One region of the Oxobacter pfennigii genome, then DNA from elsewhere that is predicted to be linked to it. Evidence: riboswitches for the same ligand, from Rfam matches in the RefSeq annotation. Region 1 holds a riboswitch; each other region holds the start of a gene.
The links. A riboswitch is a leader RNA that binds a small molecule or an ion and turns the genes downstream of it on or off. The one in region 1 is predicted to bind cobalamin.
Positions count from the first base shown of each region.

Region 2: another riboswitch for cobalamin. It lies ahead of OXPF_RS13740 (homing endonuclease associated repeat-containing protein); the one in region 1 lies ahead of OXPF_RS03145 (cobyric acid synthase).
Region 3: another riboswitch for cobalamin. It lies ahead of OXPF_RS13850 (energy-coupling factor ABC transporter permease); the one in region 1 lies ahead of OXPF_RS03145 (cobyric acid synthase).
Region 4: another riboswitch for cobalamin. It lies ahead of OXPF_RS15065 (sirohydrochlorin chelatase); the one in region 1 lies ahead of OXPF_RS03145 (cobyric acid synthase).

Region 1 covers NZ_LKET01000021.1:5,132-12,975, forward strand. The annotation lists gene OXPF_RS03130 (ASKHA domain-containing protein) at 1-1,419, shown strand, start outside; gene OXPF_RS03135 (response regulator) at 2,316-2,738, shown strand; gene OXPF_RS03140 (hypothetical protein) at 2,816-3,079, opposite strand; cobalamin riboswitch at 3,256-3,424, shown strand; gene OXPF_RS03145 (cobyric acid synthase) at 3,575-5,035, shown strand; gene cbiB (adenosylcobinamide-phosphate synthase CbiB) at 5,032-5,964, shown strand; gene OXPF_RS03155 (pyridoxal phosphate-dependent aminotransferase) at 5,965-6,999, shown strand; gene OXPF_RS03160 (GHMP family kinase ATP-binding protein) at 6,999-7,844, shown strand, end outside; gene OXPF_RS03165 (cobyrinic acid a,c-diamide synthase CobB) at 7,831-7,844, shown strand, end outside.
Region 2 covers NZ_LKET01000039.1:78,737-86,580, forward strand. The annotation lists gene OXPF_RS13735 (immunoglobulin-like domain-containing protein) at 1-4,342, shown strand, start outside; cobalamin riboswitch at 4,504-4,688, shown strand; cobalamin riboswitch at 5,013-5,203, shown strand; gene OXPF_RS13740 (homing endonuclease associated repeat-containing protein) at 5,359-5,730, shown strand; gene OXPF_RS13745 (nitrogenase component 1) at 5,723-7,844, shown strand, end outside.
Region 3 covers NZ_LKET01000039.1:115,540-123,383, reverse strand. The annotation lists gene OXPF_RS13865 (ATP-binding cassette domain-containing protein) at 1-815, opposite strand, end outside; gene cbiQ (cobalt ECF transporter T component CbiQ) at 816-1,607, opposite strand; gene OXPF_RS13855 (energy-coupling factor ABC transporter substrate-binding protein) at 1,594-1,932, opposite strand; gene OXPF_RS13850 (energy-coupling factor ABC transporter permease) at 1,936-2,676, opposite strand; cobalamin riboswitch at 2,819-2,999, opposite strand; gene OXPF_RS13845 (cell wall-binding repeat-containing protein) at 3,635-5,683, opposite strand; gene OXPF_RS13840 (DUF4430 domain-containing protein) at 5,712-6,851, opposite strand; gene OXPF_RS13835 (Ig-like domain-containing protein) at 6,976-7,844, opposite strand, start outside.
Region 4 covers NZ_LKET01000039.1:370,484-378,327, reverse strand. The annotation lists gene cobA (uroporphyrinogen-III C-methyltransferase) at 1-1,430, opposite strand, end outside; gene hemC (hydroxymethylbilane synthase) at 1,441-2,313, opposite strand; gene OXPF_RS15075 (NAD(P)-dependent oxidoreductase) at 2,303-2,962, opposite strand; gene hemA (glutamyl-tRNA reductase) at 2,920-4,113, opposite strand; gene OXPF_RS15065 (sirohydrochlorin chelatase) at 4,229-4,597, opposite strand; cobalamin riboswitch at 4,865-5,038, opposite strand; gene OXPF_RS15055 (hypothetical protein) at 5,125-5,700, opposite strand; gene OXPF_RS15050 (hypothetical protein) at 5,897-6,157, opposite strand; gene OXPF_RS15045 (MalY/PatB family protein) at 6,177-7,355, opposite strand; gene OXPF_RS15040 (ECF transporter S component) at 7,537-7,844, opposite strand, start outside.

The DNA.
Region 1 (7,844 bases):
CCCCCATCAATCCATGACCAGAGAAGCGATATAAGAAGAATTCAGGACGGGTTGGGAATTACTAGCTTATCTGCCAGAAGTAAATTGATGAGAGAAATGCATGATGTGCTTATAAAGAGCGATTATAAAGTAACTGTAAGTGTTTACAAAGGTGAGCTTTTGAATATTGAAGCAGGAGATGCATCGGATAAATCCTATGGCATAGCAGTTGATATTGGTACTACAACGGTAGCTTCCTATTTGATAGACCTTACTTCCGGAAAGGTCATAGACGTTGAATCAGGTGTTAACGCCCAAAGACCCTATGGTGCCGATGTTATTTCTAGGATTAACTATACCATACAGCAAAAAGACGGACTTACAACATTAAGGGATGCTATTGTAAACCAGTTAGGCGGGATGCTTATAAAGCTTTGTGAAAGAAATAATATGGAAACTAAGCATGTATATAATGTCACTGTCGTTGGAAATACAACCATGACTCACTTATTCTTAGGAGTGCCCTGCGAAAGTATTGCCGTTTCCCCATATATTCCGGTTGTAACTGACCTCGTTGAGGTGCCGGGAAGGGAAATGAACATGCCTATCGACGGTTACGTTTCAGTCCTTCCAGGAGTAGCAAGCTATGTGGGAAGCGACATAACTGCCGGAATACTTGCCTGCGGCATGCACAAGTCAGAAAAATATTCACTACTTTTAGACCTTGGCACAAACGGAGAAATGGCTGTAGGAAACAAAGACGGCATTGTATCCTGTGCAACGGCAGCAGGCCCGGCATTTGAAGGAGCTACAATTAAATGGGGAATAGGCGGTGTCAAAGGAGCAGTATCAAAGATAGACCTGTCCCAGGACAAAATATATTCAACAATAGGGGATGCGAAGCCCATAGGTATTTGCGGTTCGGGAGTTCTTGATGCCGTATCTGAATTTGTGAAGTATGAGATAATAAATAAGACGGGCAGAATGTATAAGCCGGAAGAATTGGACCTTCCGGATTCATTAAAGAACAGGATAACCACAACCGACAGCGGAAAGCAATTTACCATAGAAGGTGATGTTGTATTTACCCAGAAAGATGTAAGAGAGGTACAGCTTGCCAAGGCTGCCGTAAGTGCGGGAATGAAGATTCTCGTTAAAGAAGCAGGCATCGAATTTAAAGATGTAGAAACCATTTATGTTGCCGGAGGCTTCGGCAATTTCATGAATATAGAAAGCGCATTAAACATCGGACTTTTACCGAAGGAGCTTGCAGGCAAGGTTAAATCCATCGGCAATTCCGCAGGTACCGGCTCGAAGATGTGCCTTCTTTCCGAATCAGCGATCGGTGAATTAGAAAAAATATCAAACTCCACTAAATACGTTGAATTATCGGGAAGGCCAGACTTCGAGGGACTGTTTGTTGATTCAATGGTATTCTAACAGATGGTTTTATAAGTGTTACCTTTATCTAACCGTTATAATGTAACGGTCAGGTTTTACGACCTCAAGGTTACAAACATAATTCGTATCCTTAAGGCAGCAGGGTAGAGTAAGCATCTGACCGAGATATTATCTCGGTTAGATGAATCTAACAGCCATAATCTTTCGGTCAGGTCTCTTTATTGGTGCCAACAAGGTTTGTCGGCTATATAAGTAAACCTATTCGACTTGACCGCCATATTATGGTTGTCTGCATTTCGGATAAACATCAAATCGTATAATGGGGTTTTGCACTTACCAATTAGCACAAGGTAACTTTTTAATTCATTTTCTCTGTTGCTGACCAAAACGAAACATTGTTTCATTTAGCTTTTCATTATTATTTATCACCCGAATAAGTAGAATCTATTGAAGGTAAAGGAATAACAATTATTAATGAAGTACTATTTAATTCTGAATGTTTAACTCCGCACTTAGATTTTAATGATAGGGCTGATTCATGGGATGGTTTTATCTTTGTATATATAAATGAAACAAATAAAAAAGAAAGTCTATTAGGTCGTATTCCTATACAAGTTAAAGCACATGAGGTAAAAAACTTTAGTGGAAAAACTAAATCAAAGGCCTTTGATATATCGGATTTAATAAATTACAAAAATGATGGCGGAGTTATAATTTTCAGCGTAGAATGTTGTGGGAAAAGCAGGAAGATTTATTTAAATAAACTCTAGTTCCACCCATTATAACATAACTTTTTCTATATTTATTGTAAAAATTCCATATGTTTCATTAATTTAGAAGGAATTGGAATATATGTGAAGAATAATACATGGTAAATATTAGTAATAATTGATGCTATATGACGGACTTACTGTTTTTAAAAGGAAAAAGACCGTATGATAAAACAATGTATTAAGAAGGTGGACGATATGGCTCATGTAATGATAATTGAAGATGAACCAGCGATAGTAATGGTAATAAGTGAAATGCTTTCAGATGAAGGGTATGAGGTTACCGCAGCATATGACGGCCTTTCAGGCCTGAGAAAACTAAGGGAATGCAAAAAGCCCGACATTGTGCTCTTAGACCTTAATATGCCGGGAATCAACGGCCGGGAGACGGTAGAGAGAATGCGCTCAGATGCTATGCTTCGGGATATACCTGTCGTGTTGGTTACGGGAACGGTTTATAACAGCGTTGATTTTCCGCCGGAGGGGACTTATCAGGATATATTGGAGAAACCCTTTGATTTATTGGAAATGCTCAAAAAAATAAAATCCATATCTGAAGGCAGATGCGGATTTAAGAAAATATCTTAAAAGTTTAAAGTAAAAAGAGGGACTGTTAAAAGGACAATCCCTTTTAGTGTTTATTTACAATTTTATAGACGGTGTGATTAATCGTCGTACATATCGTAAGGGTTGTATCTGTAGCATCTTCTCCAAGGGGGATAGGTGTATCCGTAGGGAGAAAAACCGCCGTATCCGGGGTAATTACTGTATCCGCCGAAAACCTGGCCACCGCAAGCCAAAATAATTATTACAAGGATTAATATTGTAAACAATGCAGTGCTTGTCGGGGTCCCGAAGATGCCATTCTTATTATTAACAGCGTTTTTATTTGTACCAAAATCGGAAATATAAACTGTACTTGTACTCATGGCCATCCCTCTATTCTGCAAATATATACTATTCTAGTAACATGTTATGTGAAAAAAATAAGTATGTTACAGCATATTCTTTAATGATTTTGTCATATTTATTTGCAAAAGTATAAACTTTCTAATTTATTTGTGTTGCAGGTAAAAAGTGCTTAATATATAATAGAAATAGCAAATTAAATAAAAAAATCTTAGGTGCTTTTTAGCATAAAAGGGAAAGCGGTGAAAATCCGCTGTAGCCCCCGCTACTGTATACGGCGACAAATCCTAGACCACCGGACAACCGGGAAGGTAGGAGGAGGACGACCCGCCAGCCAGGAGACCTACCTGAGATATGCTAATCCTTCGGAGGGAAGGGAAGTGGTAGTATATTGGACAATCCAATTTTTGCCTATCAGACAAATAATATGGATTTTTGTAGTACATGTACCCGCTGCCTTTTGATGGAGCGGGTTTTTTAATTATAGAAAATTTTAATAAAACGGAGATGATAATATGCCTGGAATAATGGTACAGGGGACAGCGTCCTCGGCAGGCAAAAGCCTCATGACTGCGGCTTTATGCAGAATATTTGCAAATGAAGGATTAAAGGTATATCCTTTTAAATCACAAAATATGTCCTTAAATTCATACGTAACAATGGAAGGCCTTGAAATGGGACGAGCCCAGGTACTCCAGGCAACAGCATCAAAGATAGATCCTTCGGTGCTGATGAATCCCATTTTATTAAAGCCTACCACCGACAGAAAAAGCCAGGTCATAATAAAGGGAAGGCCTTATATGAATATGGATGCGGTGGAGTATTTTGAATTTAAACCCCGCCTTAGGGATATGATAAAGGAAATATATGAAGAAATTGAAAGCAATAACGATTTGGTGGTTATAGAAGGCGCAGGCAGTCCGGCGGAGATTAACCTTAAGGATAACGATATCGTAAATATGGGGATGGCGGAAATTGCCGATGCTCCGGTGCTTTTGGTAGCCGATATAGACAAGGGCGGAGTGTTTGCCTGTATATACGGTACCGTAATGCTCTTAGATGAGAATGAAAGAAAAAGAATAAAAGGGATCATTATTAATAAATTCAGAGGAGACAAGACCATTCTTCAAACGGGTATAGATATGATAGAGGATTTGGTTAAAATACCTGTGGTGGGAATTGTACCCTACATGCGTGTCAAGCTTGACGAGGAAGACGGAGCCATCGAATTTGAAGCTTCAACCAGCGGCAGCATAAAAATAGCAGTTATACGCTTACCCAGAATATCCAATTTTACGGATTTTGATCCATTTAAATTCGATGAGGATGTATCCGTAAATTTCATAACCTCTCCAGATGAAATTGGGGATGCGGACATGGTTATAATCCCCGGAAGCAAAAATACCATAGAAGATATAAGATGGCTAAAAAGCGTCGGGTTTGATAAAGCCTTTTTAAACTACAAAGGCATAATCTTTGGAGTGTGCGGCGGATATCAGATGATGGGAAAAGAAATAATAGATGTTGAAGGCTGGGAAGTAACAAAGGGAGAAGTGGAAGAAGGCCTTAAAATGTTTGACACTGTAACTGAATTCAAGGGCAGTAAAATAACTTCAAACGTTGAAGGAGAGGCTATGGGACATAAGGTATACGGCTATGAAATACATTCCGGCAGGACTTACGGCAATATGAATCCCTTTGTGCATATAAACCTTAAGGAAAGAAAGGCCGAGAGTTATATGGACGGCGATATGAGGGACGGAAGGTATTACGGCACTTATGTCCACGGCATATTTGACTCTCATGAATTCAGAAGCAGCCTTTTAAATACTATAAGAAAGAAAAAGAACTTAGCCGAAAAGGATAGTATTGACCTTAAGGAAAAAAGGGAAGAAGAACTGGAAAAGCTGGCTCAAATAGTTGAAGAGAATTTGGATATGGAATATATACGCAGTCTGGCAGGAATCAAAAAATGATTGAATTAAGTATAGCAGCTTTAATAGATGTAGCCATAGGGGATCCATACAGCTTTCCCCATCCCATAAAGCTTATGGGGAATATAATAGCCTTTGAAGAAAAAGCAGCCAGAAAAGTGGCAAAGACTCCGCAGGCCCTAAAGGTTGCCGGCTTTATAATCGTTGTTTTAAATATATTGATGGCATATTTTATACCTTATTTTATATTAAATGCCATAAAAGGCTATAAAATAATTTATTTTATTGTAAACACTTACTTTTTATATACCTGCATAGCTGCCGGATGTCTTCACCGGGAGGCTATGAAAATATACAGGGCTCTTTTAAACAATGTGGAGGATGCAAGGCATAAGCTTTCCTACATAGTGGGAAGGGATACAAAAAACCTTGATGAACACGAAATTGTAAGAGCCACAGTGGAGACAGTGGCAGAAAATGCTTCAGACGGGGTAATTGCCCCCATACTCTTCGCTGCAATAGGCGGAGCACCCCTGGCATTTGCATATAAAATGACCAACACCATGGATTCAATGCTGGGGTATCTCAATGAGACATACAGGCACATAGGATTTTTTCCTGCTAAAACCGATGATGTTTTTAACTTCATACCTGCAAGGCTTACAGGAGTCTTAATGTGCCTTTCCTCCTTTTTTAGGTTCAAGGTAATGGATGGATTAAGGATAATGGTCAGGGACAGAAAAAATCATAAAAGTCCTAACTGCGCTTATCCTGAAGGTGCCACAGCCGGACTTTTAGGAGTTCAATTAGGCGGCGACAATGTATACTTCGGGGAAGTTATGAAAAAGCCCCGCATTGGAGATAAATTAAGAGAATTAAATAAAGATGATATAAAAAGAACCATAGAAATTATGTACCGGGCTGAAGCCCTGCTTTTGATCATCTACTATATACTAATTGGGGTGTTATAAGTGATACATGGCGGAGACACAATTTCATATATGGCAGACGGTGCCGATATAATTGATTTCAGCAGCAATATAAACCCCTTAGGCCCTCCGGCCGGATTAAAAGAGGTTTTAATTAAGTCTTATGATGAGTTAATTTCCTATCCTGATATAAAATACCGGGAGCTAAGAGAAAATATATCAGCATATTTAGGCTGTCATAGTGATGAAGTGATGACGGGAAATGGTGCTCTGGAGATTATAAATAACGTAAGCCTGTTGTTTAAAAGGGTGGTGGTATTTACCCCCTGCTTTATAGAATACATAAAGCGCCCGGAGATTTTAGGTAGAGAAGTCGTAAGATTAAGGCTTGATAATGACTTTAAAATAGATTTGGGTGAATTGAATAAGGCCTTAAAGGAAGGGGACTTACTCATACTCGGGAATCCCAACAACCCCACGGCAAAGCGGATTCCAGAGGACATGCTTTATAAAATACAAAGCATTACAAAAGAAAGAAATGCCTTTTTGCTTTTGGATGAGGCCTTTTATGAATTTTGCCCATTTGATTATGACAGCATAAAGCTTTTTCATAATGCTCAAAATGTATGTATAATAAGGGCTGCTACCAAGTTTTTTGCCCTGCCGGGTATAAGGCTGGGATATGCTTATGCAAAGGGTGATTTTGTTAAAAGATACAATGAAATTGAAAGTCCCTGGAGCGTAAATTCCTTTGCCAATGCGGCCGCAAGGAACATATTCAAGGATGTTAGATATATAGAAAATACAAGGGAATATATAAAAAAGGAAAGGGAATTTTTACTGACTGAGTTGTCAGGAATAGACTATTTAAAGGTATTTGACAGCCAGGTAAATTTCATACTCATAAAACTTTTAAAATACGATGAAGATATTTTATTTGATAAATTTCTAAAAAATGGGATACTTATAAGGAAGGCTTCAAGTTTTGAGGGCCTTGATAAGAGCTATATAAGAATTGCGGTAAAAGACCATGACAGCAACAAAAGGATTGTAAACTGCTTTAAGGAGTGCGTTTAATGGAGGCTATATCTTTATATCCCGGCAGCGCCGGTGAAATAATCCAAGGCAAAGTCGATGGCAGAGACATACTCATCTCCTGCCCTGTCAATATGTTTACCCGTGTCAGGGTTTATGAATGCGATAATCCGGAAAAAAGGTTTCAGCACATAAAATCTTCTACCCTTCTTGAGAATATGTTAAACAGGTGGGGATATGGACATTTAAATTCTACCTTTGATATCGAGATTGAATCCAATATCCCATTAGGAAAAGGTTTTGCCAGCAGCACTGCCGACCTTTGCGCTACCTATATTTGCCTTTTAAAGCTTTTTTACAGAAATTTTGATATATATGAGGTGCTAAAGGAATTTTTAAGGATTGAGCCGACGGACAGTATTATTTTCAGAGAAATGACCATGTTTGATTATAAGTCGGGAAGCTTTTACAAAGGAGTGGGTGAATATATAAAATTTTATATCCTTGCCTTTGAAGGAGAGCGGACCATTGATACCGTAACTTTCAATAAAAGCAAGCTGCCGTCTCTTGACGATATAAGCGACCTTTATACCAAAGTTCAGGAAGGCATTACAAATAAGAATATATCTTTGATTGCAGCAGCTTCTACCGAGAGTATAAATAGAAATTTAAAAAGAGTATCCTACGATGTATTAGGCCATGTTGATGCCTTGAAGGATATAACAGGCGGACTTGGAATAATAGGAGCTCACAGCGGGGATATGCTGGGCATTATTTACGATGATAAAAAGAAACTGGAATTCGCACTTCAATACAGAGACAGTATAAAAGGCTACAAATCCCATGTACTAGAAACTTTAAGGAGAAATGAATATGAAAGGAATTAT
Region 2 (7,844 bases), on a different contig from region 1:
CAATAAGGGTACGTCCTTTATAAAAAGATATTGGACTTTTGTAATAAAGCCAATGGACCAGCGCTTCCACATGGAAGAAAACTTTGCAAAAACTAAGGAATTCTATCAAAACAAGCATACCCTTGATACCGCATGGGAGCCTATGGCGGTACTTTCCGGAATAGGCAGCCTGGAAGGTTTTGAATTTAACCTGCCCTACTACGGAAAATACTATAGCTTAACCGGAACTGCCGACCGCCGTGCTTCTGAGGCCCTGGCCGCCCTGGACACTATGGCCCGTGGAGGAAACCCGAGAGACTATACCCGCAATATAACCGGTAGCAGCCAGACCGAGCAGGTGGACCTTATACAGCTGATACTGGGCAACCAGCAGCAAAACGGCACTATAGGATATGAGGGTAATTTTGTGTCCGATAGTTCTCACATGTATTATACCCTTGCCCTTGAGGCATATTTCAACGGCAGACCCTGGGGCAGTGAACAGTCCGGCACAAGCTTTGGCCGTATCGGAGCTATAAAGCACATTTTTGATAAAATGATTGATTATCCTTTGACGGGAGGCAGGGCCTACAGCCAAATATTGGCGCCAAATGATTCTACTAACAGGCCAGACTGGTTCCGCTACCATTGCGACCTTGTCATGCTATTATCCCGGCTGGCAGAAGATGAGACACTGTATGAAGAAGGAAAGACGATAGGTAAAAAAGCCCAGGAAGAAATGGAAGGCATTCTTGCCACATTGAAATATCTGTTTGATGAAGGCCTTATTACCAATACAGAGCCTCTGGTCAGGTATGTATCGGCTCTAGTGGCGGCAGGTCAAAAGAATAAGGTGGAGGAATATAAGGTGCTGGAGGTGCTTCGCAATGCCCGGGTGGGAGACGGAAGCTATAGTTACAGTGCAACAGCTGGAGTAAGAGGCTCAAATCCCAGTGGTAATACTGCGGCTACCATTTCCATGATGATGGCCCTGGGGGACCTTCAAAATAACAGGTCCATACTGGCTACCATAACCTTCGATTCCTCCAGCGTAAGCGATGAAGAAGCCGTAAACTCCGATCTGGCGGCACTGTCTGTACCCGAAACCGCCACAGCAAATATTACACTGCCAACGGAAGGCCCCAACGGCAGTACCATAACCTGGACCTCCAGCAAGCCCCAGGTAATATCAACAGGCGGAGTGGTCACCCGTCCCCCCGTGGGCTCTGCAGATGCGATTGTAACTCTTGTAGCTACTGCCACCCGGGGAAGCGTAACCCAGACCAGGGTATTTTCCGTTACCGTGCCGGCTGAAAGGGTCATAAGCGATGAAGAGCTATTACAGGCAGACCTTTTGGAAATATCCATTCCGGAAAGCACCATTAAAAATATCAGCTTGCCTGCTTCGGGAAGGAACGGCAGCGCCATAACCTGGACATCTGATAATGAAGCGGTAATATCGTCAGATGGAGTAGTAACAAGGCCTGCAGCCGGTTCAGCTGACGGCGTGGTAATATTGACAGCTACCGCCGCATTAAATGAAAAGACGGCTTCCAGGGAATTCACCGTAAGTGTGCCTGCTCTAACCAGCGATATAGTAAAGGAAGCGGTCAATACAATAAGGGAGCAGTACAATACGGATAAAGCACTTACAAGCGGTTACTGGGAAGTCTTTGCGGCCAAGTCCGTACTGGGAGATGACTTTGATAAATACAATTTCAGTATATACGACGTGCGCAATCACCGCCAGGAAAGTTCCTGGCAGCCTACGGATTACGGCGCTGTAATACTCATGATACTTTCAATAGGAGAAAACCCATACAACTACAAAGGTACAAATTATGTCCAGGGTCTTTTGAATTATCGTGAAACAAAAAATAACTGGGGACCCTATGCAGCTCCAATATGGTCGGGTATGGCCCTGGAAGCTGCCGGAGTGGATATAAGCGACGCACGCCGGAACGAATATATAGGCTACTGCAGGTCACAGTACAGCGAGCTGACCTACGGTCCGGATATGGCCGGATGGAGCCTTATTGTACTTGCCAACCATCTGAAGAATGAAGACGGTAGTACGAATGACAATATTTTGAATGCCATAAACCAGCTTAAAGCAGCTCTGAAGGCTTCCCAGGTTCAGAGCGGGGAAAAAATAGCCCTGTTCAACACCGGAGGAGTAGAAGGCGGCTCCATAACCATGTCTAACGCCTGTGTGGTCAGCGGCTTTATGGCCCTTAAGGAAGCAGGTCCCAGCGGTTTCGATTTGACAGCCGATGAATGGAAAGTAAACGGCGTAGGTGTAATGGACACATTGTACAACCTGGAAATAAAGGACAGGGAAACTTTCAACCCCCAGCTTGCAATAGCATTTGGGGACGTATATTACAGTGACAGTGTATGGCGCCGTGTGGGCATAACAAAAGACCAGTTTGACGATGTGATAGAAAATGCCGAAGAAATACTTAACGGAAATACCGAAGAGTATACGGAAGCAAGCCTGCAGGCTCTCCAGGCTGCCCTTACCGCAGCACAAGCAATACGCAGCAATGAAACCAAGATGTCAAAGCGCGCCTTCGGCAAGGAATACTTCGACCTTAAAGACGCGGCAAAAGGACTTGTTAAAGCAGGCAGCGCCTCCATAGCGGTAATAGGCGATGCCGACAGAGGTATCATACTTGAAAGGACAGGCCTTGAAGATATAACAGGAAAAACCATAGATGAAATTTTCGGAGCCGCCCTGGATGAAGCACATATAGGCTATACCATGGATAACGGAGTAATATCGGTGATTTCAGGCTTGACAGCAGGAGAGGACTCCGCTTGGTACTGCTATGTAAACGGGGAAAAGGTGATAGCTCCCCTGTCAGCAGCCCAGCTAAATGACGGAGATGAGCTGGTATTCAAATACTGCTCTAATAAAGCAGCCATAGAAGAAGGAGCTACACTGGACGAACACATAGTAACCGAAGAAGCGGTGGCCCTTACAATTGGTGAAAACCTGTCGGAAGTAACCGAAGACCTTACCCTCCCATTGCGGGGAGCTTTTGGCTCGATCATCACCTGGAAAAGCAGCAACACTCAGATAGTTTCCGATGAGGGAAAAGTCACCCGCTATGCTACGGATGAGGAAATAAAGCTTACTGCAAAAATATCCTACGGGGATGCGGAAATGGAAAAGACCTTTGACATAACGGTAAAGTTTATTGAGGGAGGAGCCGGAAATATAACCGTGACATTCAAGCTCATAGGAGACAGCATCCACGGTTCACCGTACACCCATACAAAATATGAAACATGGATAGATGCAACCGAAGTTACGGTGCTGTCGGGAGCAAAAGTATCCGATGTATTTTATAAGGTTCTTGCCGATAACGGGATGGCATATGCCATTGGAAACTCAGAAAACTATATAAGCGGTATCAGGGCTCCGGAAGCCTTTGGAGGCTACTGGCTGGAAGAATTTGATAACGGATCCAAATCCGGCTGGATGTATATGGTCAACGGAGTTCACCCGGGGGTAGGCTTGACAGAAAAAACAATATATGACGGGGATGTGATACTGTGGCATTATACGGACGAGTTCAGGCTTGAAGAAGGCTCGGATACAACATTTACAAAGCGCAAGCTGGGAGAACCTGCTGAGATACCCAGCCTTGACAAGCTAGTAATTTTTGAAGACAATACGGCAATAGTTTTCTATGAAGATTTAATTCCAAGCGATACAACAGTGACATTAAACGATGTAAGCAATACAATCAGTTATCCCGAGTATGCTCCGGGAGATGGAATGGAAGCTGCCGGACCCATAGTCCAGCTGACCATAGACGGTATGGATTTGAGCAATAAAGCGTTATTAAGGCTGGATGTAAGCAGCGGAGTATCAGATATATCGGAAGTATCGGTATACCGCTTTGACCCGGCAAAAGGCGAATGGATAAGGATAGCTTCAGATTATCCAGAAGCCATGGGGAAAATGTTAGCACCCATAAGCGGAAGCGGAGTCTATGGAGTATTCAAATCCCAAGATACAGAACCGTCAGACTTTATAGTGGAAAGGATAGGTGAAGGAAGCTTCAAAAACGGAGAAGATGCCAATGTTACCGTGAGTATGACAAACAACGGTAATTCATCCCAGCAGGCTACCTTGATCATCTGCCTATATGACATTGAAAATGGTAAAAATGAGATGATAAATTACGCCTATGCATCGAAACAAGTGGCAGCAAAAGAAGTCGTAAGACTTACGGGAGGCTTCACCATACCGGATACCGGGACACACAAAGTAAAGGTATTCGTATGGGATACCTTTGAAGGTATGGAACAGCTGGCGGAGCCTATATTAATAGAGGTAGCGGACAATTAAAGGACATACATTAATTTAAAAATTTCTACTTATTTGAATATCCTCTTATATTCTGTATAGTGCAGGCTTAATGCCTGCACTATACAGTTTTATCGGAAATATGTATTATATGGTATTGCACAAAGCGTCACTTTTGTGTTATATTTAGATAAATAATAAAATTAAATATTTCATTACCGGGTGCCCGTTTAAAAACGGGTTAAAAGGGAAAGTGGTGAAAGACCACTGCAGCCCACCGTTACTGTGATGCTGACGAAACCTTGAAAAATCACTGGAATATATTCCGGGAAGATTGGGGAGTAGATTGAAGCTGAGCCAGGAAACCTGCCCGATAATTGTTGAGTCTTTCGGAGGGAAAGATAATGCAGTTCGGATGAACAGAATAATTATATCATTTGTTTATCTTTAATGTATGAAATGTATTGTTGGTAATACACCTCTGAAAAGCCGGAGGTGTTTTTTATTTTGACTGAGAAATAGCTCCGGATATCTTCCTGAATGCAGGAACTAAAGAACCATATGCTGTAAACTTCATCAATTGAGTTAACAGGCAACCTCCTTTATTTGTCCTGTGCAGATTTCAACCGTCTGCACAGGACAGCCTCATTTACATGATTATTTTATATTGTGCTAAACATCATTCTTATGATATATTTTAGATAAGCAAAAATAGAATATTCCATTACCGGGTACCCGTTTTATAGAAATGGGTTAAAAGGGAAAGTGGTGAAAGACCACTGCAGCCCACCGTTACTGTGATGCTGACGAAACCTTGAAAAAAATCACTGGGAGTATATTCCGGGAAGATTAGGGAGTAGAATGAAGCTCAGCCAGGAAACCTGCCCGATAATTGTTGAGTCTTTCGGAGGGAAAGATAATACAGGACAGGAAATAATGTTGATATAGTGTTATTTCATTTTTAATATTTAAAAGTTGTCTTTTTAGCGCCTCTGAATAAACAGGGGTGCTTTTTAATTTCATGAAAGGGGGGAATTCAGATGTAAGGTGTCGTACGGATGTATAAAAAGAAGATTTCTTTTTTTATATCGGGAGGTGGAACAAAGGGTTTGGATAGTGTAAAATATTTAAAAGAAAACTATGAAGAATGTATAACTCAATATCGTAGGGAAACCGACGAACAGCTTTATCAGCGGGTGCGCGATCTCGCCACAAAGTTGGGGCGTCTTCCGATAAAATCAGAGATTCCTGCCTTTGATTATTTAAAATACCGCCTGGGGAACTGGCCCAGAATCATGGAGAACGCGGGATTGAAGCCGGTAAGTGAGAAGCGCCGGCGCATGTTGGAGCAAAGAGTTCAAAAGAAAAAAGAAAAATGCTGCAGGAAGAATAAAAATACTTTAATTAAAGGAAGTGCATCGGATGACTGAGCTGGCCTTTTATGGAAAGGGTGGAATAGGAAAGTCTACCCTTTCGGCAAATATATCCGCCGCCCTTGCCAAAAAGAAGAATAAAATCCTTCAGGTGGGCTGCGACCCAAAGCACGATTCTACAAGGCTGCTGCTCCATGGGAACAGGATAAACACCGTTCTTGAATACATAAAAAGTACAAGCCCCGATAAATACAAGCTGGAGGATATTGTATTTGAAGGAGCCTATGGAATACATTGTGTCGAGGCAGGCGGACCGGAGCCGGGGGTAGGCTGTGCCGGAAGGGGAATTTTAACCACCTTCGAGCTTATTGATCGCCTTGGAATAAAAGGAAACAACTATGACGCAATTGTTTACGATGTTTTAGGCGATGTGGTCTGCGGTGGTTTTGCGGTGCCCATCCGCCGTGAATATGCGGACAAGGTATATATAATAACATCGGGAGAGTTCATGTCAATCTATGCTGCCAACAATATACTCCGGGGATTAAAGAACTACGATACGTATATAAACCGTGCCGGCGGAATAATTATAAATTCCCGCGGATTGGAAGAAGAAGAGGAACGCATAAAGCGTTTTTGCGATGCCGTAAATTTGCCGGTTTTGGAGACATTCCCCCGAAGTGATTTATTTTCCCAAAGTGAAAGGGAAGGCATGTGCCTTTTAGAAAAATTCCCTGATTCTGAAATAGCTGCTAAGTTTGAAAGTCTTGCGGATTATATTTTTAAACAGAATGTATTGTATGAAGCCTTGCCTCTTTCAGACGAAGAGCTGGAGGAAAAGGTGCTCTTAAAGAAGCAAACCTCCTTCTCTTTCAGCAGGACCATTAAGCCCGTTGAAATTACCGTTAAGAAGCCCATGCTCTATTCCAAGAATTTAATTCACCGGGAGCCCCTTCACGGCTGTGCCTTCAGCGGGGCCATGAGCATTTGCACCCAGCTTAAGGACTCCATATGCATCGCCCATGGGCCCAGCAGCTGCGCACATATTGCATATCAGAGCATAACCTCCCTTGCCCGCCGTTTTTTGCTTGAGAGGGGCATCGTACTGCCGCTTCAGGTATCGCCTCCTGTTATTTCGTCTGAAATGAACGAGGGTGTTATGATATTTGGTGGGATAGAAGAACTGCGCAAAAAAATAATTGTGGCCAGGGCTCAAAAGCCTAAGGCGATTTTTGTACTGACGACATGCCCTAGCGGCATCATAGGAGATAATATAGATTTTGTAAGAAATTTAGAAGAGGAAGACATGAAAATCATACCAGTCCTGACGGACGGGAATATACAGGGAGACTATTTACAGGGAATATTGATGGCTTATATGGAAATAGCAAAAAGCCTGATTGATAAAAATGTTGATGCAAAGGAAAATTCAGTGAATATAATAGCCGAAAAATCCATAGCAAATGCAACGGCCGAGAGCTTTGAATATATCAAGGAAATTCTTGATAGGCTAGGCATAAAAATAAACTGCCGTTTTATATGCGAGACTTCCAGCCAGGAAATACAGGGCTTCATGAAAGCCAAACTTAATCTTTTAGCTTACGGGGATTATATGGGAAGGACGATAAAGGGCTTTTTACAGGAGGAGTACAGGGCAGAATTTCTGGACATGCCTTTTCCTGTAGGGTTTAACGAAAGCTGTCTGTGGGTTCGCAAAATAGGAGAGTATTTTCATAAAGAGGATGTAGACTCCATAATTGCAGCATATAAAATAAAATATGATGAGGAGATTAATGTAATAAAGCCTTACATGAGGGGCAAAAAGCTTATGATTGCTACATTTAATCATAATATAGACTGGATTTTACAGACTGCAATAGACTTGGAGATGAGAATAGTATTTGTGGGAATCCTGAATTATTCACAGGAGAACCTGTTTCAGACGGAATATAAAGACAAAATCGAGGAGCTGCACATTCAATATAATAACGAAAACAGGCCGGGCGACCTAAAGCGGATAAAACCTGATATTCTGCTTACCAATTACTCATCGACAAACCTGGATGGAGACATACTTGCGGATACCATACCTCTTTGCCCCACTGCCGGTTTTTTAAGCGGCGTTATAATGGCAAGGCGATGGAGCCAGCTTTTCAGGATGAACCTAAAGG
Region 3 (7,844 bases), on a different contig from region 1:
CGGGCTCCTGCTATGGTCACAGGTATTTCCTTGAAATCAAAATCATCCTTGTCCTTCAATATCTCCATAAGATGACCTATTCTTGGAAGCCTTAAATGCACACTGCGTATGGCATTTTTTTCGGAAAATACCTGCTTTGGCGTGCCTTCCATTATAATCTTTCCCTCATCCATCACATAGACCCGGTCGCAATAAAGGGGCACTATATCTATATCATGAGTGGAAATTATGATCGTTAGCCCAAGCTCGTCCTGAGTTTCCTGCAATAGCTTCATCAGCTCGCTCACCCCCATAGGATCAAGGCCTGCTGTTGGTTCGTCAAGGACAAGTACCTGAGGCTCCATAACCAATATACCTGCTATTGCCACACGTTTCTTTTGGCCGAAGCTTAAGTTGTGGGTAGGCTTATCCTTTAAGTGGTAAATTCCCGTCCTTTTCATTGCTGTATCTACCCTTTTACGCACTTCTTCCTCCGGAAGCTTCATATTCATTGCCCCAAAGGAAACATCCTGATAAACGCTGGCTGAAAATAATTGGCTGTCCGGGTCCTGAAATACAATTCCAATGGCCTGGCGCAGCTTATTTAGACCTTCTCGTGAATAATCAACGGGTTTCCTGTCAAAATTTATTCTCCCGGAAGTCGGCCTCAAAATTCCGTTTAAATTAAGAAAAAGCGTGGACTTTCCTGCGCCGTTTCCGCCAAGTATTGCAGTCGTCTGACCTTTTTTAATCTCCATATTCACACCTTTTAATGCATGAGTTCCATCGGGGTAAGAATAATGAAGATCAATTACATCCAGTATATTTTCGCTCATTTAATATAAACCCCCTGAATACTGTCTTAAGTACAAAGCAATTAAAATAAAAATTACATTTATCAATACGACACCGGCATATTTTATATTACTTTTTTCAAATTCTTCCTCTAAAACATTAAGCTCTCCGTCATATCCCCTGGCTTCTAGGGCAGTATATAAGTCATTTGAACGTTTATATGACCTTATAAAAAGAGTGGATGCAAGGGCGCCAAGAGAACGGTATCCCCTTTTTATACTTGAATACCCCAGCCTTGAGCTCTGGGCGGTATACATGGTATCTGCCGTATCTAAAAGTATAAAAATAAATCTGTATATAAGGCTCATCATTTCCACCATGAGCTTGGGCACCCTTAGCTTTCTTAAAACCGAAAGCAAATCTATCATAGGTGTCGTCAGAGACAAAAAATACAAGCAGGATACCGAGGCCATAACCTTGAAAAAAAGCAGTGCCGCATCATTTAATCCTTCTTTTGATACGCCAATCCAGAAATCAGACATTTTAAGTGAAACTAAAAAAATTTCAGGATTATTTGATACATTAATGGCTATGGTCAGCAAGCTGATAATCAAAAAAGACATAGGTAAAAGTAACATCTTTACAAAAAGCAGGAAGGGAGTGCCGCCCTTGCAGACGGCAACCCACCCCATTATGGAAAGTATTATGATGGATATCAATATAGAATTTGCCCAAAGACACACTCCGAGGGTAAGCATGGCGAAGACAAATTTCAGCATAGGATCTGTTTTTTTTAACTTTGAAGCATAGGCATATCTATCAATGTTTACCATGAACGTGCTCCGTCCGGCCTTTTTTACGCCCTGCAAAATAACCGATACCGTAGCCTATAATGCCGGCACCTAAAGCTGCCTGGGATGAGAATAAAAGACTTTCAATTTCACCGCTGGGTGGCTCGTATATAGGTGAAAACCATGGCTCATATTCTGTATTTATTTCAGTTATTGCTTCTTCGGCCTCACCGTCGGCACCTCCGAACTCTGCATCCTTTGCAATTATAAGGGGAACAACGGTAATGACGACAACCAGCAATAATAATAAGAGGTTTGTAGTAAAAAGACTGCCTTTACTTGTTTTATTAACTGCCTGACTTTGCATATATTAAGCCTCCTTCACCAATAAATTTAAATCTTGTAATTCGTCTTTGGCATATGCTGATATGGCATTGAATATTATAACTGTCAATATACCTTCGCTTATGGCAAGAGGTATTTGTGTTACGGCAAATATACCCATGAATTTAGCAAGAGATGCAGCAAATCCTCCGACTTCTGCCGGGAAAGCAAGAGCTAACTGTACGGAAGTAGTCATATATGTAACCAAATCGCCTAATGCTGCAGCCAAAAAAACTGCAAGCCACTGGGGGCCTTTTCCCTTCATTACCAGTTTATATACACCGAAGGATACCAGCGGTCCTACTACTGCCATTGAGAAAGTATTGGCGCCAAGGGTCGTCAACCCGCCGTGAGCCAGTAATATTGCCTGAAATAAAAGTACGATAAGTCCTAATACCGACATGGTTGTAGGTCCGAAAAGTATGGCGCCCAATCCTACTCCTGTGGGATGAGAACAGCTTCCTGTTACTGAAGGCAGCTTCAGCGCCGATAATACGAAAGCAAAAGCACCTGCCATGGCAAGAAGTATCTTAACACGCGGGTTTTCTTTAACCGTCTTATTTATTTTAAATAAACCTAAGACTACAAATGGTATTGTGAATGCTCCCCAGGCTATAGCCCATCCTGGCTGTAAAAACCCTTCCATTATATGCATGGCTGAAGCTTTAAAGGGTATAAAGAAAATCATCAGCATTATTCCTAAACAAACCTGCAAACGCTTTGACATAAAATCCACTCCTTAAATTTTAATACTGTCATGTAAAATTGCCAAAACTAAAGCCTCCCGACTTTAGGTCAAGAGGCTATATGAATCCACATAAATAAATTGTCTTCATCAGCTGCACCTCCCTATCCTTCGTAGAGTGTAATGGTGTTTTTAAATACAGGCAGGTCTTCTGACTTAGCATCATCACCATGACACGCCTTCCCGGATAACCAGTGGCTTAGAAGTGTAATGGCTCCACATTTACAGCGGCGGGACCGTACAGGACTTTCACCTGCTTCCCTTTTATAATCTAAATAGATTAAACCTGTATTTCGCAATTCAATTGTCTTCTATATTATATCAAGATATTGGAACTATCTCAATAGCTTTTAAATAATTATTTAATTGACTGCCGAATGCAGGAAGCTTTGAAGGCCTGTTTTCAAAGCTGAATTTTTCCCCTTAAACCCCCGGCTGCTTCCCATTTTAGCATGGGTAAAAATTGTGGTCAAGGTATGGTTCACCTTGTCATGCCTATTTTTCTGCTGAAAGCATCAGCCTATTTGATGCAGGTTATAAAGGGGTAGTCACAAACGACCACCCCTCGGATTACATCAGCCCGCAATGCGGGCTGATGAATATTTTTTAATTCTTCGACATAGAGGCAACAGTATCGTCAATGCGGTACATAATACTTTTTTGCCTGATCTTTTGATTTTCAAGTTAACACCTCCATATTAATAAAAAATAAAAATGGCGCAATTACCCTCTTACCACAAAGAAGCGGCAGAAAGGTAATTAACGCCAATAATAAAATCTGCTTTAAAGAAAACTCCTAAATTTATTTTATTGCCATAGTTGGTACTGCATTAAGGTTCATTAAAAGTTTTGGTCCCAATATTATATTTAAGTTTCACTAATCATACTATCTATGTGCCAACCGGACGGTTACAGGCTGCACATATCCATCTTATCCATCTTACTGTACAGATAACACCTGTTTTGCGGCATTTTCTATGGTTCCGCTCACTACGGCACTGCCTCCCAGTATTATAACGGAGTTTGTGTTATCCTTGTTTATAAATTGAAGCTGGGTGTTTATGGAGGTGTCGTCCACCAGCAGTATGGAACCGTTTATGGCTGCCGCCAAGGCGCAGCCTGACAATGCGTCGGGATAATCCTCTCCTGTAGCCAGCAACACATATTCATTGTAGTTGAAGAATTCGTTAACCCTAAGAGAAGTCTGATACCTGTCCATTCCAAACAGCCTTGTTATTTTTGACGACGGGTTCAAACTGCTTATCTCGCTTTCAATGCTTTTAGCCAGTACGCCTTCTCCCCCTATAACATATACATCTGAAGGCTTAATATTGCTTATATAGCTCTTTATGTTGGAAGGCAAGGTATCCTTATCGCTTAAAAGCACGGGATAACCCTTTATGCTGGCGGCGGCTCCGGCGCTCAAAGCATCGGCAAAACTCATGCCGTTTACAATAACTACGGGAGTGCCTGCTGCAACATTCAGTTCGCCGGCTATGGCTCCGCTGGTCTCAAATCTGTCCTGGCCCCATATTCTCTTTATATTGCTATATCCAAGCTCTTTTAGGCTGTTCTCTATGCTTATATCAACAGCGCCTTCTCCGCCCAGTATGTAAATATTTCCGGACTTATCAAGATTGCTGTTTACATAGTTTATAGCCTTCTGGCTTTCAGCTGCATTATTTCCTGTCAATAATATGGGAGCGTTAAGTTTTTTTGCAAGTACGCTTCCGCTTAATGAATCGGGGAAATTAAGGCCGGAGGATATTACCACATTTTGAAATTTCCCGCCGTCAACGTATGAAGCCAGCTTTTCGGCTATTTTCAAGGAAGTTTCAAACCTATCCTGGCCATATAGCCTTTGTGTGCTTTCTTCACCTGTAACGATGAAAATGTCCTGGTCGATTCCCGGGCCGTCTGCATAATAATTGGTGGTTTGACTTATGGATTCAGCCTTCATGTCATCAGCTTCCGGAGTTTTTCCTCCATCGAACCAGTATATTGAACCCTTTCCGTTTGCAAAGTCTCTGTAGGCGATAATTGCCTGATATGCCTGTTCTGTCGCCATACCATTGACTCCTTCGCGGCCATCCAGCAAATGATAGAATTCGCCGCTTTTCTGCTGGAATTTTAAAATATTCTCTATCAGGTTTGTGTCCTTGGTAAATTGCGGTCCCGCAGGGTCTACGCCATTGGCACAAAGGCCTATTATAGCCTGGGCACAGCTTTCGCTGTTGTTCTCCGTAAGCCAGGAATTAAACCCTCCGTCCTGCCTCTGGGCCTTTGACAGCCATTCTACAGCGCCGTCGACTGCATCCTTTACAGTTTTGCCGCCTGCACTGACATAATCATGATGGGGAGCCAGGGATATCAATGTCATGGCTGTTATATCCACATCGCTTTTTGTGCCGTTCATGTTTAAGTCCCATCCGCCGTCGCTGTTTCTGTTGTTCAGTATATAGTCAAGCATGTATTCCCTTGTATATTTTGCTCCTGCCGGTACTTCATAATTTTTTGAGTCCAATGCAATCAATCCGTATACAACCCCGTTTAACCCTTGAAAATCAATTTCCCTGTCAGGGTATTGAGGATCGTTAAAGTTATATATTTTATCCAAAAGGTTGTACCCGCCGACATTTGCCGGGTCTCCACCGGCTGCGGTCACGGCAAGTGCTGTCCTTTCGTAATCCGTCACCTTATAAAAATATCCGCCGGACTCTTCCAAGGATTTTGCGGCACCCTTCAAATAACTGCTGTTATATCCCTCCGGAAGGCTGAGCCCCGACTTATTGAAGGCCACCGTCTTCCAGTCGCTGCTCCAGGTATTGTTCTTTATTATATAGTTGTGGGTCTTTTCAATTGCCGCATTCACTTTTTGCAGCAGGCTTTGATCCGCTGCCCTCGCGTTTATACCGAATATATTCAAGGTGCTGAATGCCAATAAAAATACCATTATATAAGATAAGATAGACTTTATCTTTCTTTTCATAGTGAACTATCACCCTTTCACTTATATTTTATTTTACATTTACGGTAACGGGCTGAGGCCTCACCAGGTCCTTTAAATTTTTGTCGTTTACTCTTTCCGCCGACAGTATATAAACGCCGGGGGTATCGAATTTAATAACGGCCTTGCCGTCATCGCCTGTAACAACCTTATTCCCATCTACTATAAGGGGACTTCCATTTACATATATTTCTGCTTTCTTTGCAGGCTCCCGGTATTCCTTCCAGGTGCTTATGTCGTTTTTAATGCCGTTTAAGGTTACCGTTACCTCATCACCGGCCTTCACATCGGCAGAATCCATTTCCATTTCGGTTACCAGCGTGTCAAAACCATATACTCCGAAATACCAGAGTATTTCTTCTCCTCCCTTTATGGGAGTCCCGTCACATCCTACGCTAGGCAGCACATTGTTGACCCTGTACATCCAGCCGGAAGTACTCCTGTAATCAAATTCCCTGTTCCCTCCGATCATGGCTACATAAAGGCTCCATCCATAGTCCTGAAGGTCGTAATCCTTACCGGGCTCATATCCCGAATCCTGCAAAAGCTTTACCAGAGCATGGGCAGCTGTGGGCTCTTTAAATTTATCCACACCCCAACCGCTGGAAGGTCCTGCCGAGGAGCCTGATGCTTTGCCTAAATATGGACCCAGATCAAATATGCCTGCCGTTACTGACCTCCTGGGCACCAGAGTCCCATCATAGCCCTCCACTCTTATATATACTGTAGCCTGTTTATCCGGGGCCTGTTCATTTTCATCGCTGCCGGGAGTAACCTGTACGGCAGTTTCTTTTTGGGGCTCCTCATTTTGCCCGGCGCCTTCATTTTCCTTTACATCCTTGCTTTCTTCCTTTTCTTCTTTACCGGGCTCTTCCTTTTGGGTTTCATCAGCCTTTCCTTCCGGCATTTCACTGGTTTCATCTTCTGCCTTAACACTTTCCGGATTCTTTTCCTCTTCTGAAGTTTCACTTATATTGCCGTCTTCTATATTTTCAATCCCGTCCTTGTTATTATCACCGGGAGCATTTACTACCACCCTTGAAGGATTGGGAACAGCGGTATCTTTTTTACAGCTGACTGTTACTAAACAACAAATTAATATGGCAATGACGGCTAAACAGCTTATGATTATCTTTTTTTTCTTATTCATATTGCAGCCATGCCTCCATAAGTTTTAAATTATATATATGATGAAGCTATCAAAATGGAAATTTTGGATGCCATGGAAATTTCGGAGGTATATCCAAATTAATAGCCCACCATATAATCATTTTTTATTGGACTTCTGCAACAACCATATTCTTTCCGGCATCATATCTTGCATCAAGAGCAATCCATTTTTTAGCAACCCTGTCATAGTAGTTGACTTTAAGGCTATTTGCACTTATGTTCTGCATATCCGAAGGATTTACTTTCATAGACACCGTGGTACCCTTTAAGTCCATTCTTTCTTCATTTTTACCGTCTTTGCTTACTTTATATAAGCTCATGCTATATACCGAAGACAGTAATCTGGTGCCGGCAGGTACGGCCTCGTTAACATCCTGCAAAACATCGGCTGCTACATTGTCTTTCCTTATCTCTACAATTTCATCGGAAGTTATGGTTCCTATTGCAGCCGGAGGCAGCCTAAACTCCGTATCGTTAAAGACAATATTAATCCCAAAGCCCGCCGCCTTAAGCTTTTCGATGACATCGCTTTGAAGCTGCAAAGCAGTATTCAAATCCGCATCTTCGCTGAGCCTTATATTGACTACTTTTACGTCGTCACCCAGTGTTGTCCCGGGATTCTCTTCTTCTATTTCCTTAATAATCTTGTTTATTTCATCAATTTTTGTTGAGATTAAATTTGAATCCACTGCAGCTACTTTCTTGCCATCTTGTCTGGTAACCTGTAATTCACTCTCGCCTATATAAACCTCATCAATCCTGTTCTTGGCTTCATCTACTACCGGGTTGCTGGGTTGTGGAGTTGAACCGTTGCCGCTAGTTGGTGGTGGTCCAGATGTTTCACTGGTTACCTTTATAGTTACCGGTATGGGCCTTACTATATCTTTTTGGCTGCCTTTGTTGTTTTCTCCATATCTTACGGCAGACAGGGTGTAGGATCCGGCCTTATCAAATTTTATCGCCGCATTTCCAT
Region 4 (7,844 bases), on a different contig from region 1:
CCATCGATGGTATACTCCTTGCAAACATGATGATTGATGCCATTTTTCTCAAGCTCCGCTGATGTTATGGGGCCTATTGCTATGCAGGTCTTTTTCTTTATATCATCCAATCCTACCATGGATATCATGTTTTTTACCGTTGAGGGACTGGTGAATAATACTATATCTACCCGCTCAAAAGTCTCTTCAACAGGCTTATTACCTTCAATAATATCATATATATGAGCTTCATCCACAATACATCCGTATTCCTTTAATGCATCATGCAAATATGACCTGGACGCCTTGGAACGAGGCAGAAGTATCCTATCTCCTCTTTTAATATATTCCTTCATTTTTTCAAACAAGGCTTCGGCCACAAATTCCTCAGCCACAATCAAAGGGATTATCCCTCTGTCCACTATAGCCTCTGCTGTCGCAGGACCAATGGCTGCAAAGGAGGCCTTTATTTTTCTTATATCAACTTCCAATTTTTTTAGTCTTTCAAAGAATGTGCTTACACCGTTTACGCTTGTGAATACTATGTAATCATACTCTTCCAGTTTATCAATATAGCTCTGTAAATTCCAGGATGTATCCACAACTTCAATAGAATTAATCTCTGTAACTTCAGCTCCCAGATCATATAATCGTTCTCTAGTTTTAACTGCCTGTTCCTTTGAACGTGTTACGCAAATATTTAAGCCGGACAATGGCTTTTTTTCGAACCAATTGAGCTTTTCATTAAAGCCCACTACTTCCCCCATTACAATTATACAGGGAGATTTAAAGCCTGCTTTTTTCACCTTTTCACTTATATCTGAAACCGTCCCCGTCACTTTTTTCTGCTTGGAGGTTGTGCCTTCTCTTATTACGGCACAGGGTGTATCCTTGCTCATCCCGTTGCTTATCAAATTACTTATAATTTCATCAATACTCTCTAATCCCATTAAAAATATAAGTGTACCCTTTAAATTTGCCGCCGCATTCCAGTTTATATTTAATACTTTAGCGCTCTTTCCTGTAAATACATGAAAGCTTTGTGCTATTTTTCTGTGGGTAGCTGGTATTCCGGCATAGTTTAAAACGGATATTGCCGAGGTTATTCCGGGAATTACTTCAAAATCAATACCTTCGTTATAAAGCCTCAGAGCTTCTTCGCTTCCCCGGCCAAAAACATAAGGGTCTCCGCCCTTTATCCTTCCAACAATATGTCCTTCCTTTGCAAGGGCTACCAGCATATCGTTTATTTCATCCTGGGTTTTGTAATGGCTGCCTGGCTCCTTGCCGCAATAAAATACCTTACAATCCTTATTTAAATATGAGAGGGTGAAATTTCCGGCCAGCCTGTCGTACATTACGGCCGTACATTTTTCTAAAGCCTTGACGGCTTTTACGCTTATAAGCCCCTCATCTCCTGGACCTGCACCTAGAAGATAAACTTTTCCCATATAACCACCCCTAAACTTCCATTATTTTTTCTGCAAGCTTTAATCCAAGCTCCATGTAATTTTCACTCTTGCCTTCTATATCTTTTTTCACAAGCTTACCCTCCACATTGAATATACCAACTATGTGCATGTAACTTCCCTCCAAGGTTGCATAAGCACCAACTATGGTGTGGCAATCTCCATTCAGCTTTCTCATGAAACTCCTCTCAGCTTCAACGCATATGCGGCTCTCGTAATGATTAAGGCCTTTGAAGTATTCCATATAGGGGCTGTCGCACTTTGCTTCTATACCTAAGGCACCCTGTCCAACTGCCGGTACAAAATCATTAGGATCAAAATAATTCATTATTATGGATTCTAAGTCAAGTCTCTTTAAGCCTGCGGCTGCCAGAATCATCCCATCAAGGTTATCCCTTTTTATTTTTTCAATGCGGGTTTGTACATTGCCCCTTATTGGAACAATCTCTATATCCGGCCTTAATTGCTTTATCTGGCTTGTTCGCCTGTTACTGCTGGTGCCCACCTTAGCACCCTTTGGCAGTAAATTAAAGTCCACTCCTGATAAAGATACGAAGACATCCCGTGCATCCTCCCTTTGAGGCACCGCAACAATTTCAAAGCCTTCCGGCAAATCATAGGGCACATCCTTCATGCTATGGACAGCCAGATCTCCGTTGCCTTCCATCATGGATATTTCAATATCCTTTATAAAAAGGCCCTTTCCGCCTATATCCTCCAAGGGCTTATCCAAAATCTTATCTCCTGTTGTCTCAATAAGTATCTTTTCATATTCCGCATTATATTTGCTCTTTAACATGCTACCTACCATATCGGCTTGTACCTGTGCCAGTTTACTGCGCCTTGTTGCAATTTTAAAATTCAAATTCGCCACCACCATAATACATTTTTAATAAAATAATCCCATTGCCCTTTTTATAAGCTTGATAAAAAAAATCCGTGTTTACAAAATTCATGATTTCTTCAAAATGCTCTCTTCCTTTTAGCTTTTGACGCAATGAGGAAGCAAATAAAACAAAAGCTTCATATTCCTCCATCTTACATTTCATTTTTTCAGCCAAAAAAACCGAGGTCTTTGGGCTTCCCTTCCTTGTATGGAGAGCAAAGTGAAGGTTTTCCGTTTTCCTTTGAGTCGGAATTGTAAGCATCCCTTCTCTGAAATCACGGCAGTTCAGATATATCTTACAAAGGCTCTCGCAATCCGCTTTTACTTTTTCATTCAATTCATAATCATCCGTTGCAATTGCGACTATATGCTTATCCAAAATAATTTCCTTTTTATATTCATCTTTAATCAAGATGAGCCTGTCATCATTTTCAACTTGAAAAAATTCAGGGCTGAATTCTTTTGACAATACGAAAACTCTGCATCCGTTGTTTAAAAATGCCTTTGCCTTAATAAGCCCTGCCCGCCCTGCGCCTACGATAAGAATATTCACCTTGTGAGATATGAGAGAAACCATCATGAATTCTAGCATTTTATCAGAAATATCTTTTCTATTATCTTGAGGCATTCTTCTCCCCTGCCTTCTAAATATTCTTCCTTCAGCACTTCTATAGCCCTGTTTACATATACATCTGCCGTACTTTTTATAAGAATGTCTGCAAGGTTCTCATTATCTTTTGTATGCCTTTTATTCCTAAAGGCAGTGCTTCTTTGTTTATAAATCTGTTCTCCGTTTTCCTTCATCCTTTTTATATAGGGTGAAAGCTTTTTTAAATTCTGCCATTTTTCAAATTCCTGTATGTGCTTCTCAATAAGATGTCTGAAATTTTCAAGGATTTTCCTTCTCTTTTCAAGACTCTCATCAAACAATGCGCTTATCATATCTATATCGTAAACTTCGTTACCGTTAATACCGTTGACATCCCAATCCACATCCCTAGGAACCGCCATATCAAATATCATGAGCTTTCTGTTTGGAAGCTCATTTGAATTTATTACTGTATGAGGAGCCGAAGTACAGGATATTATGCATTCCACATCTGGATAATATTCTTTTCTTTCTCTAAAAGGGATGACTTTTACTCTTCTATCCTTAATATCCACAACACTTGTATCTCTGACGGCTATGTATAAAACATCAAAGGGTTCTTCTAAAATATATTTACAGGCCAAACTTCCTACTTCGCCATAGCCTAAGACCATGAATCTTTTTAAGCTTCTTTTCCTTGCCTCGCGTATTACCATGGAAGCTGATGATACCGGAATTTTATCAAGCTCTGATTTATGGCGAAATTCCTTGCCGCAGGTTATTGCAGTATGAAAAAGCCTGTCAAGTTCCCCTTTTATGGTTTTATTTTTAAGTGCCAAATCATAGGCGTCCTTTACCTGGCCTAATATCTGCTCTTCTCCCAATATCCTTGAATGCACTCCGCAGGTTACTTCTATCAAATGACGCACTGCCTCATCTCCGCATTTGTAGATAGTGTACTTTATCAATTCCTTATCCCAGCCTAAACAGTTAAAAATGCATTCTATGATGCCGTCCCCAGTTCTCGTAGAATTAAAATACACTTCGGTCCTGTTGCAGGTACTTATTATGGCCGCCTCCCCGCACAGCTCGGCAGCTTTTTTCAATGCATCCTCCAGATGCTTCGGTATTATCGAAAGTTTTTCGCGTATACACACATCCTCATCATTAACTCCAATAAGCTGAATCATATCAATCATCTCCAACGTTCACCGCCATGCCAGCTTGATATGATTTCATTCACAGCTCCGCAATGTTCATTTCATCATATCAAGCTGGCAAAATGCGAGAATTTATAAACCATTACTATACTAAGCTTGTTATTCCTTCTGCCCGGTCTATGAGTATATCCACAAGAAGATCGTGGAAACCGATAGGCTCCGCCATGGATATTGTTAAGCCATCAAGCTCTTTTTTTAATTCATTCAAAATTTGAGGCACATCTTCTTTGATATGTATTCCGTTGTAAAGAAAATAAGGCAATACAGTTATGTCCTTAATTCCTTTTTCATAAAAGCCTCTTATTATAGTAGGTATATCAGGCTCGGATATTTCCATAAAACATCCTTCAACCTCCGTACCCATTTTTGCTCTTATTGCGCCCACAGTCTTAAAAAAAATATCGCAGGCCTCTTTTGATCTGCTTCCATGTCCTATTACCACTATTCCTTTCATATTACCTCTCCTTTTTTACTTTTTTATGATTTTATATGCACTCTTCTTCTTTTAGGATATTCTTAGTTGGGACATCCTTTAAAAGTGTCCCTGTCTTCATTCAAGCAGTCAGAGAAGTTTCCAAAACTTATGCAAAAAACAATCCCTGGCACTTTAATGTCAGGGATATATGTATAATTTTATGCAATTAAAAGCCCTCACTTCAAGCGAGGGCTTAGTAATAAAATCCATGTGCCAAAAAATAGCATAGGTGTTACCTTCCCTCCGAAGGACTTTTAATCTCAGGCAGGTCTCCTGGCTAACGGGTCTTTCTCCACCTTCCTTCCCAGCGATAACGCCAGTGGAATTAGGTTTCGTCGCCGTATACAGTAGCGGGGGCTGCAGCGGATTTTCACCGCTTTCCCTATTATACATGCATGTACCTGACAATTTTATTTATTTTTATGAGAACTCAATTCCATTCTATATATAATTATATTATTAAATGGTGTCTCTTACAAGTATAGATTGTATTTTTATAATTTCAGCTATAAAATTCCTGATTCTATGAGTTTCCCTGTCCATTCCTCATAAACTTGAGGTTTCTCAATTCTGACAACCTCCAAAAAATCACCCAGCACGCCCAGTTTGCTCAAGCCTTTTGATAAGTGCTTGGGAAAGCTCTTTTCTCTGGTGAATGAGTATTTAGGGTCTATAACCATCAGGGACTTATCTTTTTGTACGTAAATATCCTTGCATCTTATATCAAGCTTTTTAAAATTCAATTTCTTAAACTCTTCAATTAGATTTATCAGGTTCTTAGCTACCTTTTTATCAAGGCCGTTCCTTTTTATGTAGTCCTTCAAGCATTCTCCGCCTACATAATCTCTTATGATGTAATTTCCCATGGAACCATAGACTTTAGGAAAATATTTACTGCCTCTGACGGCCTCCAATATGGAATATTCGCTTTCGCAATTTTTTATCTTCTTAAAAATTTTAATTATCTTGCCGTCTGGAAGCAAATACACGATTCCGTTATGGCCTTCACCTAAGAACTTACATTCCCTTAAATCTATGTTAAATTTCTCCGCTAAATTTTTATATCCAGATTTCTTATCCATACAACCCTCACAATAATACAATCAAAGACTCATGTATTATACTATTCTTCTAGATTGCAGTTGTTGCATGTTACAAATACATTAAGTTATTAATCTGTTAAGAATATGAATATAATTTTACATTTTTTATAAAAGCCTGCACGATAATGTGCAGACTTTCTATAGTTATTCTAATAAAAACTATTAAGTATTATACTTATTGAAGTTTTGCGCTGCAGCTGGAACAATACCTTATTTCATCAGATTTTACTCTGGTGTCAAATATAAAACCACATACCGGGCATTTATACAGGCGTTCAAAATAAATTCCTATGCCAATTATAATTGCTGTCAATACAAATCCAAATATGGTTCTCCATATTACACTTGGAATAATTGATAATAACATTATAATAAACCCTATATTTTTATACATTCTTGCCTTTTTAAACTGTAAGATAACCTTTTCATCCTTCATCTATATACTCCCATAATTTTTACTTTCTGACACCCCTTACAGCCGTTTCTATTCTCTTTAAACCTTCTACCAAATAAACACGGGGACAGCCTATGTTCATTCTCATATAGCCTTCACCGCTTTTACCGAAGGTTGTTCCGTCGTTTAGGGCTACACCTGCAGTGCCGTACATGAATTTTTTAAGCTCATCCTGGCTTAAGTTGAGGCCTTTGCAATTAAGCCATAAAAGGTAAGTGCCTTCGACCTTATCAACTTTGATTTCAGGTATATTTTCATCAATATATTCTTTTACATAATTCATATTATCTTCCAGGTAATTAAGCAGCTCCGAAAGCCACTCCTCACCATGGGTATAGGCAGCTTCCATTGCAGTAATTCCGAAAACGTTGCCGGATGCAATTCCTAAACCTTCTACGATATTATCAAAGTTCTTTTTAAGCCCTTTATTTGAGATGATGGCAACGGATGCGGATAATCCTGCTATATTAAAGGTCTTGCTGGGAGCTATGCAGGTTATGGTCCTGTCTGCAATTTCCTCTGACAGCGCTGCTATCGGTATATGCCTGCTGCCTTTGAATATTATATCTGAATGGATTTCATCGGAAATTATGATTATATCCTTCTCAACACATATTTTTGCTAATCTTTTAAGCTCTTCCTTACTCCACACTCTTCCTACGGGATTGTGAGGGCTGCAAAGTATGAGCATTTTTACACTGGAATCGATTTTTTCCTCCAGGTCATCAAAATCCATAGTGTATTTTCCATCCACCAATTTTAGCTCATTATCTAAAATCTGACGACCGTTGTTTTTTATTACCGAGAAAAAAGGGTAATATACGGGAGTCTGAACGATTATTTTATCTCCCGGATTTGTAAATGCCAATATTGCTATGCTGAGGGCCGGAACAACTCCCGGAGTATATGTAAGCCAATCCATTTTTATGCCCCATCCATGGCGCTTTTTCATCCAGTTTATAATGGATTCATGGCAGGACATTGATCTCCCGGTGTATCCGTATATACCATGACTTGCTCTTTTTTTAACTGCATCCACAACGGGCTCAGGGGATTCAAAATCCATATCTGCCACCCACAATGGAAGCAAGTCCTTATTCCCAAAACGCTCTCCGGCATAATCCCATTTTAGTGAGCTGGTGCCCTGCCTTTGGATTACCTTATCAAAATCATACTTCATGACAAATCCCTCTCTTCCTTATTTCTCTATATAATACCTGCTTAAATTAAAATGATTCCTAACGGTATCGCTATTAGGAATCATCATGTCATGAATTTTACTGCGTAAAATTCATATCGCAATGATTTCAAATGGCTGCGCCATTTCAAATCATTATACCACATTAATCCGGCACAATGTATTATAACACAGACTTATTGGCTTTATTTAATAAAGGTGAAAAAATCAGGGCTATGATACCCCCTGCCACTGCAGTAAAAAATTGTGGATAGGACATAACGGATATAAGCTTTGTCATTACCGGCTGAGGCATATTTAGTGAAAAAGCGCTTATAAGATATTTTACGGCTATCATCAAAAAGGCAGTCTTGAGAATGGCGCCTGCTGCAATTCCTATATATTTTCCGTAAGCTTCATTTATTTTTATGCAGATGCCAAAGGCGACAGCACATATAATATTTGCCGCCATTACAAAAGGAGCAAATGGTA